4 regions of the Janthinobacterium algoris genome follow, and region 3 is predicted to be linked to each of the others. Evidence: predicted binding sites of a transcription regulator. Region 3 holds the regulator's gene; each other region holds the start of a gene.
The links. The regulator FNR, encoded in region 3, switches genes on or off when oxygen is low (the NO sensors DNR and NnrR bind a similar motif). The targets are predictions, from matches to a motif close to TTGATNNNNATCAA.

Region 1 (3,100 bases), on a different contig from region 3:
TCCGGGCTGTCGCCATCCGTAAAGTACACGCCTTCGCCGCCGCAGGTGACGATCACCTGGCGCGCGCCCTGGCGCTGCACTTCGCGGCAGGCGGCGCGCACCTCAAACGCCGTCGGCAAGGCGCGCGCCACGCGCGTTTCCAGTTCGCCCCGGTTCAAGATCAGCAGGTGCAAGCCCGTCAGGTCTTGCGGCAGGTGCGCCATCTTTGGCTGCGAGACGGCGACGATGACGAGCGGCGTTGCGTGGGCCGCGTCCTGGCGCGCGTCGGCCAGCAGTGTTTGCACGCTGTCGTGGCCCAGGTTCAGGTCGCAGACGGTGAGAGCGGCGGCGGCGCGCTGCGGCTGGCGGCTATGCAAAAAGGTTGGGGTCAGCTGTTCGTAGAGTTGCATGTTGGCCATCGCCAGCAGCATTTCGCCATGTTCGTCGAGCACGGCCGTGTAAGTGCCGCTGCTGGTGTTGCTCAGATGTAAGCTGCCGCGCATATCGATACCCGCGTCTTCCGCATGCGTCTGCAGGGCGTGGCCGGCAGCGTCGTCGCCCAGCGCCGTCAGCAGGGCGACCGGGATCGACAGGCGGGCCAGGTTTTCCGCGATGTTGCGGCCTACACCGCCAAACACTTCTTCCGAGCGCACGGGATTCGAGGTGCCCATCTGCAGGGTCGCCAGAGTGCGCATCTTGCGGTCGAGGTTGGCGGCACCGATGCACAGCACGGGGCGGCTGTCGGGCAGCACGTAAGCGCGTCCCAGCAGGCGCCGCTCGCGTATGAGTCCAGCGATATGGCCGGCGACGGCCGAGCGCGACAAGCCCAGCTCGCTCGCCAGGTCTTGCTGCGAGATGAAGGGGTTGTTGCGGATCAGCGTGTACAGCTGGTCTTTTTTATTGGTATCGTTCACTGGGTTTTCGTCGAAGGGTTAAACATTTGTCTTAAACTGTAAACATTTGTCTTTGTTGTGTCAAGCGTGTGTGAGATTCGTGTCAGGCATGCGCCAAAAGTGGTCGTATGGAGCTTGTATGCATGCATTTCCCGGGCATGGCGAACCTGGGCTTGTCTCGACTATAATATCGGCCATTTATATTTGAATTATATAAATGGGCAAGAAAAATGGTATTTGCCATACATATTCCGTTTGATGCATAGTGGCGGCAAATAGAGGCAATACGCATTTCGATATACCTGTAACACCATACATACCCGATACCTGGGCCGCAGTCCCTTACCGGGGAAGCAACCATCATCATCAGTCAAACAGAGGATAACCATGTCTAATAACACCCCTTTCCACGCCGCCGAAATCATCCGTGCCCGCGCCCCAGAAAATTTCAAGCCGCGCGTGGCGATGATCCTCGGCTCCGGCCTGGGTGTATTGGCCGAGCAGATGACGGACGCCGTCAGCATCAGCTTTGACGAATTGCCGGGTTTCCCGATCAGCACCGTGCACGGCCATGCCGGCGAACTGGTGGTCGGCAACCTGTCGGGCGTCGCCGTCGTCTGCATGAAGGGCCGTGGCCACTTCTATGAAGGCTATGGCATGGGCGTGATGACGAGCGCCATCCGCACCCTGAAACTGCTGGGCTGCGAAATGCTGTTCGTCACCAACGCCGCCGGTTCCCTGCGCCCTGAAGTGGACGCCGGCAGCCTGGTGGCCATCAGCGACCATATCAACCTGCTGCCAGGCACGCCGATGGTCGGCCCGAACGACGACCGCTTCGGTCCGCGCTTCTTCAGCATGGCCAACGCCTATGACGCCGAACTGCGCCAGCAAGTCAAGGACACGGCGGCCGCCAGCGGCATCACCCTGCACGAAGGCGTGTTCGTCGCCTACCCTGGCCCGAACTTCGAAACCGCTGCGGAAATCCGCATGATGGCCCGCCTGGGCGCCGACACGGTTGGCATGTCCGTGGTGCCGGAAGTGGTCTCGGCCCGTCATTGCGACCTGAAAGTGGTGGGCGTGTCCGTCATCACCAACCTGGCCGAAGGCATGTCGCCATTCGCCCTGTCGCACGAACAAACCCTGAAATACGCGGCCATCGGCGCGAAAGACCTGGTCAAGCTGATCCTGGCTTTCCTGGCCAAGGTTGCTGAAAAACCGCAAGCTTAAGCACTTTTTTACGCAGTAGCGGCGCGCCGGCCACCGGCGCTGCCGCGCGGCAGGCCGGGGAAATCCGGCCTACACTATCCGCATCATCCCGCATCATTCCATAAAGCGAGCCTTATCATGTCACGCGCATTTATCCTCCTGCTTGATTCCTTCGGCCTTGGCGCGACGCCAGACGCCGCCAAGTATGGCGACGCAGGTGCCAATACCTTTGGCCACATTGCCAGCACTGTCGCCAAAAGCGGCAAGACCTTGAAACTCCCGAACATGGAACGCCTGGGACTGGGCGCCGCGGCGCACCTGGCCAGCGGCGAATGGGCCACGGGCTTCGACCAGCGCGACGGTTTCACCGGCGCCTACGGCGCGGCGCGCGAGCGCTCCACCGGCAAGGATACACAGAGCGGCCATTGGGAAATCGCCGGCGTGCCCGTGGAATTCGACTGGGGATATTTTCCCCGCACCACGCCGTCGTTCCCCGCCGACTTGACCGACAAACTAAAAGCCATGTCGGGCGTGCCCGGCTTCCTCGGCGACTGCCATGCTTCGGGCACGGACATCATCAACAAGCATGGCGATGAACACGTCGCCACCGGCAAGCTGATTATTTATACGTCGGGCGACTCGGTGATGCAGATCGCCGCGCACGAAGAATCGTTCGGCCTCGAGCGCCTGTACCAGGTGTGCGAAATGGCCTTCAAGCTGGTCGAACCGTACAACATCGGTCGCGTCATCGCACGCCCGTTCACCGGCAGCAATGGCAACTACACGCGCACCAGCAATCGCCACGACTATGCCGTCGCGCCGCCAAGCAAGACCCTGCTCGATCACGTCAAGGATGCCGGTGGCGAAGTCGTCGGCCTGGGCAAGATCAGCGACATTTTCGCTGCTCAAGGCATCTCGCGCGTCGTCAAGGGCGTCGACAACATGGCGCTGTTCGAAGCGCTGTTGAAGACGGCCGATGAAGTGCAGGACAAGTCGCTCACCTTCGTCAATTTCGTCGATTT
Region 2 (3,100 bases), on a different contig from region 3:
GCACGTCGCGAAAGGCGGGCGCGGCAGCCAGGATCAGCTTGCGGTAGATGCGTGCTTCTTCGCGGTAATTGAGCGTATACGGCACTTGTACGATGACCATGCGGTCGAGCAGCGCCTCGTTCTCGCTTTCTTGCAGGAATTTGCGAAATTCGGCCAGATTCGTGTGCGCGAGGATGGTTTCATCGAGGTAAATCAAGGGAAAACGTGAGACCTTGACATTTTTTTCCTGCGTTAACGTCAGCAGCAGGTACAGGAATTCACGCTTGACCTTGAGGATCTCAATCATTTCCAGCATGCCGCGGCTGGCCGCATACACGGCGCCGGACCACGACCACGCGCGCGGATCGCCTTCATCACCGTACTGCGCCACTTTCGACAGGTCGACGGAACCCACAAGATCGGCCAGGTCGGCCGTGGTAGGGTCGTGCGGCGCATACGTGCCGATGCCGCAGCGGCCCGCCTCGGACAGGTGGATGCGCTCGACGGGCATGCGCAGGAAGTCGCCCGCGTACTGTTCTTCCAGGCGGGCGCGGCAATGAGGGCACAGTTCGCCATGCAGCTCGGCATCATAGCTGGCGCGAAAGTCGGCGCGCATGCTGTGCGGCACCAGGTGCAGCGGCGATTCGTGCACGGGACAGCCGGCGATGCCGTACAGCGCGCCTTCGCTGCTGTGGCTGTATTCCTCCAGCCCACGCTTGAGCAGGATCACCAGGGTCGATTTGCCGCCCGATGGCGGGCCCAGCAACAGCAACATGCGCCGGCCCACCTCGGAGCCAGCGGCGGCCGCCTTGAAGTAGGCGGCGACCCGGTCGATCGCCTCGTCGATGCCGAACAGCTCGTCGTCGAACAGGCGGCAGCGGAAGCGTCCGCTGTCATCGGTCCGGCCGTTCCCGCGCATCATGTCCCACAGGTACTGGTGCGCGCTGCGCGTCAGCAGGGCCGCGCGGCCGGGCAGGATTTGTTCGATGAAGTCGGCAAAACTGCCGCGCCAGGGGCTGATGCGGTGTTTTTCCGCCCAGGCCGCCATGCCGTGCATAAAACCGGCATGCTGGCCCGCGGCGCTACCGGCGTCTCTCGTGTTGTCGCCCGCTGACGCCGCTGCCGCAGGCGCGTCGTCGTCGGATTGGCGTGTCATACCAGGGCTCGTCATTGTTTCCCCATCCATACCGTTGCTGGCGTTGCTAACCTTGCTGCCGTGGAACAGGCCTAGTTCCAGCCTGTTGGCCCAGTATACGGCGGCGCCTCTGCCCGCACGCCTGATCTCGCTCAACCTTGACGAGGGAACTATTTTTGCCCCCGTTGGCGCAGGGCGGCCACGCACCTGCGCAGTTCAATCCAGATCAATACCGGCCGGCGCGGCCCGTCCACACTGGTGGTTCGCAACGACCCACGAGGAGAACATGATGATAGGCAACGAGAACGGTTTCAGCGCCCCACCGGGCAGCAGCGGCAGGGGACAAAGCGCGGATGATGAAGAGGCCATCGGCCAATTTTCCGTCCCCGGCGAAGACGACACTACGATCGAGAGCGCATCCGTCTCGGACGTGCCCGATGCCTTGAGCGGCGTCAGCATGGAATTGCTGGAAATCAAGCGCAGCATCGAAGACGGCATGCGCCAGTCCATTTCCCAGGCGGGCGGCGTGCGCGCCGCCGATGCCTTCAGCGACGGCGGCAATATCCAGGGCGTGTCCATCGGCCTGGGCGAGGGCGCCAGCGACAGCTCGTCTGGCGAGCCGGGCTTGCCAGCGCTGACCCTGTATGTGGCCGAACCCACTTCCGTCGACCGCGCCAAGGCCGCCATCGTGGGGGCCATGGGCGTGCGCGCCGTGGCCAGCGACAGGGTGCCCGTCAACATCGTCGTTACGGGCGTGATCGACGCGCAGCCGCACCGTTTCCGCCTGCGTCCGGCGCCGGGCGGCGTCTCGGTCGGACATTTCCGCATCACGGCCGGCACCATCGGCTGCCTGGCCGTGGGACGCAGCGCACCGCGCAACGGCCGCTTGATGATTCTTAGCAATAATCACGTGCTGGCCAATTCCAACGGCGGCGTGTTCAACGACTGCATCGTGCAGCCGGGCCCCATCGACGGTGGCCGCTGCCCGCAAGACCAGGTGGCCGTGCTCGAGCGTTTTGTGCCCATCAATTTCAGCGGCGGCGTCAATTTTGTCGATTGCGCCACTGGCTGGGCCTGGCCAGACCGCGTGCGTCCCGAACTCGTCTACCTGAGCGGCGGCGTGCCGGCCTATTTCCGCATCAGCAATGCGCTGGTGGCGCCCGCGCTGGGCATGATGGTCGGCAAATCCGGACGCACGACGCAATTGACGCAGGGCCGCATCACGGGGCTGGGCGCCACCATCAACGTCAATTATGGCGGCGGCAGGATCGCGCTGTTCCAGGACCAGATCGCCATTACGGGCGTCAGCGGGGCATTCAGCGCGGGCGGCGACTCCGGCTCATCCATCTGGACCTGGAACCAGCAGCGCAATCCCGTCGGTCTGCTGTTTGCCGGCGGCGGCAATATCACCTTTGCCAACCAGATGCGGCGCGTGGTGGTGGCGCTCGACATCAATTTGTACACCTGAGTGCTGACGTAGCCAACGGCCGCAGAAAACGGCGCGGCGGCGTGATGCTTCCTTGCACTGCGCCGCCTTTTGCACGATGATGATAGGGTCAGGCGTGGCTGCCATGCATGGCTTGGCGGGCAAGAGGCGCTGCCGTGTCTCCTTGTTCCACGCGTGCCATGGGCAGCATCAGGAGGATGTGTCATGTCAAATAGTAAATTTGTATCAGCGCCATACGCCGTCTTCGAGGATGCGGCCATGCCGTATTTGCCAGACGAGACCGTTGGCTACGCTCATGCCGCACCGCCGCCTGGCCGGCTGGAAGCGGCAAAGCGGCGCAACGAGCGGGCCCTGATGGCGATCGATGGGGTCGAAGGCGTCAGCCTGGGGCAGACTGCCATCGGCGGGGAAGCCCTCGTCGTGTATCTGCGCGATGCGTCCGTCAAGCGGCGCGTGCCGTCGCAGGTCGATGGCTATCCGGTGGAAACGAGCATCACGGGCCAGATCGATATCCAGCGCTGATAGGCAAGCGGGCCTGG
Region 3 (3,100 bases):
AGCGCGGCGAACCGCGTGGCGCCATGAGCAAGAAGGCCGGCAACAACGACAAGCTGGGCGATTGCATCGACTGCACCCTGTGCGTGCAGGTGTGTCCGACCGGCATCGATATCCGTAACGGCCTGCAGTATGAATGCATCGGTTGCGCCGCCTGCGTCGATGCCTGCAACAGCGTGATGGACAAAGTCGAGCGGCCACGGGGCTTGATACGCTACAGTACCGACCATGCGATGGAAAACAACTTCAATTCGAAGCAGATACGCCAGCGCGCCATGCGCCCGCGCGTGCTGATCTACACTTCCATCCTGGCTTTGATCATCATCGCCGTGTGTACTTCGCTGGCCTTGCGCACGCCCCTGAAAATGGACGTGATCCGCGACCGCGGTTCGATGGGACGCGAAGTGGAAGACGGCATGATCGAAAACGTCTACCGCCTGCAGATCATGAACACCTCGGAGCAAAGCCAGCATTTTAAAATCAGCGTCTCCGGCTTGCCGGGCCTGACCTTGCTGACGCGCGAAGAAGTGATGTTGCAGCCGACGGAAACGCTGGGCTGGCCGATCCGCCTGCGCGTGCCGCACGGGGTCGGCGAAAAGGGCTCGAACAAGATTGCGATCGAATTGCACTCGCTGGACGACCCATCGCTGCATGTACGTGAAAGCGCGGTATTCATCGTGCCGCGCTAATGTAGGAAGGCCAGTCCCCGCATGGGGACTGGCTGATCAAACAGGAGAAATATCATGTCCGACAGTCTCAAGCTGCAAGCACCCGTTGCACCGTGGTACAAGCATCGCTGGCCTTGGCTGCTGATGATCGGCCCAGGCCTGTCCGTGGTCGTCGGCAGCTTCATGGGCTATATCGCGTTTACGCAGCCCGATGCGCTGGTGGTGGGCGACTATTACAAGCAGGGCAAGGCAATCAACCAGGATTTGAAGCGCGACACGATCGCCAGCAACCTGGCAATGGATACCAGCTTATCCTATGATGTGGCGCACGCGCGCCTCAGTGGTTCCGTGCACAGCTTCGGCAAGGCTTACCAGGGTCCGCTGCAGCTGCATCTGGCGCATGCGACCTTGCCGGAAAAGGATATCAAGCTGCTGGTGCAGCCCGATGCGGCCGGCAACTTCTCGGTAGCGCTGCCGATGCTTGAGCGCAGCCGCTGGCAAGTGCTGGTGGAAAACGATAAACGCGAGTGGCGCCTGTCCGGCATCTGGACCTGGCCCCTGCAGCGCAGCATCGCGCTGCATGCTGACGCAGAGCTGTAAAGCTTACTTGCAGACGTCGGTACCAGCCGTAATGGCTTTCAACTTGGCGGGCTGCAAGATTTCAATTTCTCGATTCGAGACGCGCAGCCAGCCTTCCTTCTTGAACTTCGACAGCAGACGGCTGACGCTCTCGATGGTCAGCCCCAGGTAATTGCCAATTTCCTCGCGCGACATGCGCAACTGAAATTTGCTGGCCGAATAGCCGCGCGCTTCATAGCGTGAGGCCAGGTTGACGATAAAGGCGGCAAAACGCTGCGTCGCCTGCATATTACCCAGCAACAGCATCACGCTTTGCTCGCGCGTGATTTCCTGGCTCATCATGCGGTGGAAATGGCGCAACAGGGTCGGCATATTGCCCAGCAATTGTTCCAGGCTGGAAAACGGTATTTCACAGACTTCGCTGTCTTCCAGCGCCACGGCATTACAGTGGTGGCGGTCGGCGCTGATGGCGTCCATGCCCAGCAGTTCGCCGGCCATCTGGAAACCCGTCACCTGCTCTTCGCCACCCGGATTGATCTGGTACGTCTTGAAGTGCCCCAGGCGGATCGCATACAGGTTCTGGAACGAGTCGCCGATGCGGAACAGCGAGGCGCCGCGCACGATCTTGCGGCGGCGGCCGATGATCTGGTCCAGCCTGTCCATATCGCCCACATCGAGACCCATCGGCAGGCACAATTGATGCATGCTGCAGGTCGAGCATCGCGCACGCAACGCTTCCACGTTCACTATGGGCAAGGTGGGAGTGAGTAGCGCTTCAGTCATGTTAATACCTTTTAGAAAATGCAATAACAAGTTTACTGCATACACGGTTGCCGTGTGCCAATTTCACCGCAATTGCGCTGAATAAACGACGTTCTGACTTTAATTATATGGCAACATCGTCAAAAGCCCATGCGGGGAGGGCAATTTGCGCCGCGCCGCTTGCCAAGCTCGGGTATTGATAGGAAAATTCCTGACAGCATTATCTGCCGCCTGTGCCGCCCGGTACTGAAAAGGAAATCATGAAGCCTCTCGGCATTAAAGCAAAAGTCGCGCTAGCCACCAGCCTGACCTCGATCGCCATGATCGCGCTGGTCACCATGATCCAGGTGCAGCACATGCGCGCCGACTTCACCAAAGTGCTGCTGAGCCAGCAATCAGCCCTGATCACCCGCACCGCTGCCGAGCTCGACGACAAGCTGGGCATGCTGCTGCAGATCGTCGCGCTGACGGCCAGGCAGCAGCCGCCGGAATTGATCGCCCAGCCCGCCCAATTGCGCGAATACTATGCGCGCCGCGCGATGCTGGTGCTGTTCGACGACGTGCTGGTGCTCGATGCGCAAGGCGCCATCGTGGCCGACATGCCGCGGGTCGCGGGACGCGCCGGCATCAACGTCGGCGAGCGCGAATACTTCCAAACCGTCGTGCGCACGCGCCAGCCCATGATCACCGAGCCGATGCTGGGCAAATCAAGCGGCATGCCCATCGTGCAGATGGTGGCGCCCGTGCTCACCGCCGATGGCCAGGTGGCCGGCGTGGTGATTGGCGTGCTGCGCCTGTACAAGGATAACCTGCTGGGACGCCTGCGCTCGGAAAAGATCAGCAAGAGCGGCTATTACTTCATCCTCACGCGCGGCGCCGTGCCGCGCTACGTGCTGCATCCCGACACCAGCCGTTTGCTGCAGCCGCGCCAGCCGAACGCCAACCTGACGACCACGCAGTTGCTGAAGGAAGATGGCGAAGGCAGCATGGTCAGCACCAACAACCGCGGCATCACGGCCGTCAACAGCTTCAAGCGCCTGAAATCCGTGAACTGGCTGCTGGGTGCCTCGCTGCCCGTCGAGGATGCCTTCGAA
Region 4 (3,100 bases), on a different contig from region 3:
AAATTGCGGATCATTTCGTTGATGCCGTTCACCCCCAGGGTGGAAAAGTGATTGCGCAGGGTGCCCAGGTAGCGTTTCGTGTAAGGGAACAAGCCTTGCTGCATCAGTTCTTCGATGGTGCGGCGCTTGATTTCCAGACTGACTTTCCCCAGTTCCAGCAGGCGGTCCAGGTCGGCCAGCAGTGCCGCTTCGTCGCCGCGCCACAGGTGGCCCAGGCGCGCGCAGTTGATGGTGACCACGCCCAGGGAGCCCGTCTGCTCGGCGGAACCGAACAGGCCATTGCCTCGTTTCAGCAGTTCGCGCAAGTCCAGTTGCAAGCGGCAGCACATGGAGCGGATCATGTTCGGCTTGAGTTCCGAATTGATGAAATTCTGGAAGTAGGGCAGGCCGTAGCGGGCCGTCATCTCGAACAGGCGTTCCGCATTTTCGCTATGCCAGTCGAAATCCTCGGTGATATTGTAGGTGGGGATGGGGAAGGTGAAGACGCGGCCCTTGGCGTCGCCCGCCATCATGATCTCGATATATGCGCGGTTGATCATGTCCATCTCCGCCTGCAGCTCGCCATAGCTGAAGTCCATCTCCTGGCCGGCGATGACGGGAATCTGCTCGCGCAGGTCGTCCGGGCAGACCCAGTCAAAAGTGAGGTTGGTGAACGGCGTCTGCGTGCCCCAGCGCGATGGCACGTTGAGGTTGAAGATCAGCTCCTGCATGTACTGGCGCACGTCTTCGTAGCGCAGGCTGTCCTTGCGGATGTAGGGTGCCATGTAGGTGTCGAAGGAGCTGAACGCCTGCGCGCCGGCCCACTCGTTTTGCAGGGTGCCGAGGAAATTGACGATCTGGCCGATGGCGCTCGACATGTGTTTCGGCGGGCCCGATTCGATCTTGCCCGGCACGCCATTCAAGCCTTCATGCAGCAGGGTACGCAGCGACCAGCCGGCGCAATAGCCGGCCAGCATGTCGAGGTCGTGGATGTGCAGCGCCGCTTCGCGGTGTGCCGCGCCCACTTCCGGCGGATACACCTGGTCCAGCCAGTAATTGGCGATGACCTTGCCCGACACATTGAGGATCAGGCCACCCAGGGAATACCCCTGGTTGGCGTTGGCGTTGACGCGCCAGTCGCGCCGTTCCAGGTATTCATTGATGGACGCGGCAACATCGACCTGGCCGCGTGTGGGGGGAACTGCATTCGTCGTCATGAAACCTCCAATAAACACAACATGCGGTGTTTTTATGAAGGTTATCTACTAAATGTAGTGCCGTCAAAGGGGGCGTGCAAGCGATTCGCGTATCCTTGATCCAGGTGAAAAATACACCTCAGCCGGTTTTATTCCAGCGCGTTTCGCGCAGGATCAGCCAGCTCGCGCAAAAGAACGCGGCGCCACAGGCGGCGATGCTGGCGACGGAGGCGGGCAGTACGTGGGTCCAGATTTCCAGCGGCGAATAGGTGCTCCAGCTGGCCACGCGCGCATCGAAGGTGGCGTAGTTCGCCAGCAGCCAGTAGATGGCCAGCAGGCCCGTGCAGATGGCGGCCTGACGCAGCAGCGGCAATTGGCGGCGCGCGAACACGGCCAGCAGGAACAGCAGCAGTACGCCCGGATAGGCGCCCAGCACTTCCGGCGACAGCATGGAGATGGTCCCTGCGTTATCGCCATCGGTCGGGCCGGCCCACTGCACTTGCAGCGCGGTGAGGAACAGGGTCAGAAGGAAAATCAGCAGCGGTTTGCGGGTCATGGTGGGCATTTAAACAGGAGGAAAGACAGGCATTTTACAGCCAGGTCAAGCAAGTTGAAGGTGCGCCAGCCATGCATGCATTCCTTCACCTGCGTCAACGACTGGGCATATGGGCGGGGCTATAGTCTGCAGCCTGAGCCGATACAGGACTGTGAATATCATGATGCTTGAATCAACTACCGCCACCCGCGTGGCCGGACCGCTGGAACTGGTCTGCCCCGCCGGCAGCCTGCCTGCCCTGAAAGCGGCCGTCGACAATGGCGCCGATACCGTTTACCTGGGCTTTCGAGACGCCACCAATGCGCGCAATTTCGCCGGCCTCAATTTTGACGAGAAGGCTATCGCCGAGGGCGTGCGCTATGCCCACCAATACGGACGCAAGGTGCTGCTGGCGCTGAATACCTATCCGCAGCCGCACAACTGGGCCGTGTGGCGCAGCGCCATCGACCGTGCCGCCGCGGCGGGCATCGACGCCATGATCGTTGCCGATCCGGGCCTGATGGCCTACGCGGCGCAGCACCAGCCGCAGCTGCGCCTGCACCTGTCCGTGCAGGGCTCGGCCACGAATTATGAAGCGATCAACTTCTATCACGAGCACTTCGGCATCGCCCGCGCCGTGCTGCCGCGCGTGCTGTCGATGGCGCAGGTGGAGCAACTGATCAGCAAGACGGAGGTGGAGATTGAAGTGTTCGGCTTCGGCAGCCTGTGCGTGATGGTAGAAGGGCGGTGCGCGCTGTCGTCGTATGCGACGGGCGAGGCGCCGAATACGCACGGCGTGTGCTCGCCGGCCAAGGCCGTGCGCTGGCTGGAAACGCCGAACGGTCTGGAGTCGCGCCTGAACGGCGTGCTGATCGACCGCTACGCGCCCGGTGAAAACGCCAGCTATCCCACCCTGTGCAAGGGGCGTTTCGAAGTCAATGACGAAGAGTATTACGCTATCGAGGAGCCGGCCAGCCTGAATACCTTGGCGCTGCTGCCGCAACTGATCGCCATGGGCGTGCGTGCCGTGAAAATCGAAGGCCGCCAGCGCAGTCCCGCCTACGTGGCGCAGGTCACGCGCGTGTGGCGCGAAGCGATCGATGCCTGCCGCGAAGGCAAACCGCGCTACGCCGTCAAGCCGGGCTGGATGGCGGCCATGGACAAGCTGGCCGAGGGCCAGCAGCACACACTCGGCGCCTACCATCGCTCCTGGAAATAGCAAAACCTACTGCGCGTCCCGGGGCGCGGCCTGCGATGCTCACCGTGCTTGAGCACGGCTGCGCTTCTCGGCCTCGCCGCGAGCCGCTCGCTACGGTTTTGTCACTTAAACATACTGGAAAAGGCATGCTAAAACTATCGTTGGGTCCTTTGCTGTACTACTGGCCGCGCG

Region 1: a site for FNR is predicted at 1,077-1,090, ahead of xapA (xanthosine phosphorylase). Genes of this name have one in related genera too.
Region 2: a site for FNR is predicted at 1,331-1,344, ahead of ACQ4W7_RS25910 (serine protein kinase). Genes of this name have one in related genera too.
Region 4: a site for FNR is predicted at 1,816-1,829, ahead of ubiU (ubiquinone anaerobic biosynthesis protein UbiU). Genes of this name have one in related genera too.

What each region holds. Positions count from the first base shown of each region.
Region 1 covers NZ_JBNYXZ010000019.1:98,603-101,702, reverse strand. Annotated here, with positions in the region: gene ACQ4W7_RS23825 (carbohydrate kinase family protein) at 1-893, opposite strand, end outside; gene xapA (xanthosine phosphorylase) at 1,260-2,099, shown strand; gene ACQ4W7_RS23815 (phosphopentomutase) at 2,217-3,100, shown strand, end outside.
Region 2 covers NZ_JBNYXZ010000024.1:32,043-35,142, forward strand. Annotated here, with positions in the region: gene ACQ4W7_RS25910 (serine protein kinase) at 1-1,135, opposite strand, end outside; gene ACQ4W7_RS25915 (chymotrypsin family serine protease) at 1,401-2,582, shown strand; gene ACQ4W7_RS25920 (hypothetical protein) at 2,766-3,083, shown strand.
Region 3 covers NZ_JBNYXZ010000003.1:61,317-64,416, forward strand. Annotated here, with positions in the region: gene ccoG (cytochrome c oxidase accessory protein CcoG) at 1-686, shown strand, start outside; gene ACQ4W7_RS05230 (FixH family protein) at 741-1,265, shown strand; gene fnr (fumarate/nitrate reduction transcriptional regulator Fnr) at 1,269-2,027, opposite strand; gene ACQ4W7_RS05240 (response regulator) at 2,267-3,100, shown strand, end outside.
Region 4 covers NZ_JBNYXZ010000015.1:49,466-52,565, reverse strand. Annotated here, with positions in the region: gene ACQ4W7_RS20940 (ribonucleoside triphosphate reductase) at 1-1,196, opposite strand, end outside; gene ACQ4W7_RS20935 (hypothetical protein) at 1,315-1,731, opposite strand; gene ubiU (ubiquinone anaerobic biosynthesis protein UbiU) at 1,892-2,929, shown strand; gene ubiV (ubiquinone anaerobic biosynthesis protein UbiV) at 3,055-3,100, shown strand, end outside.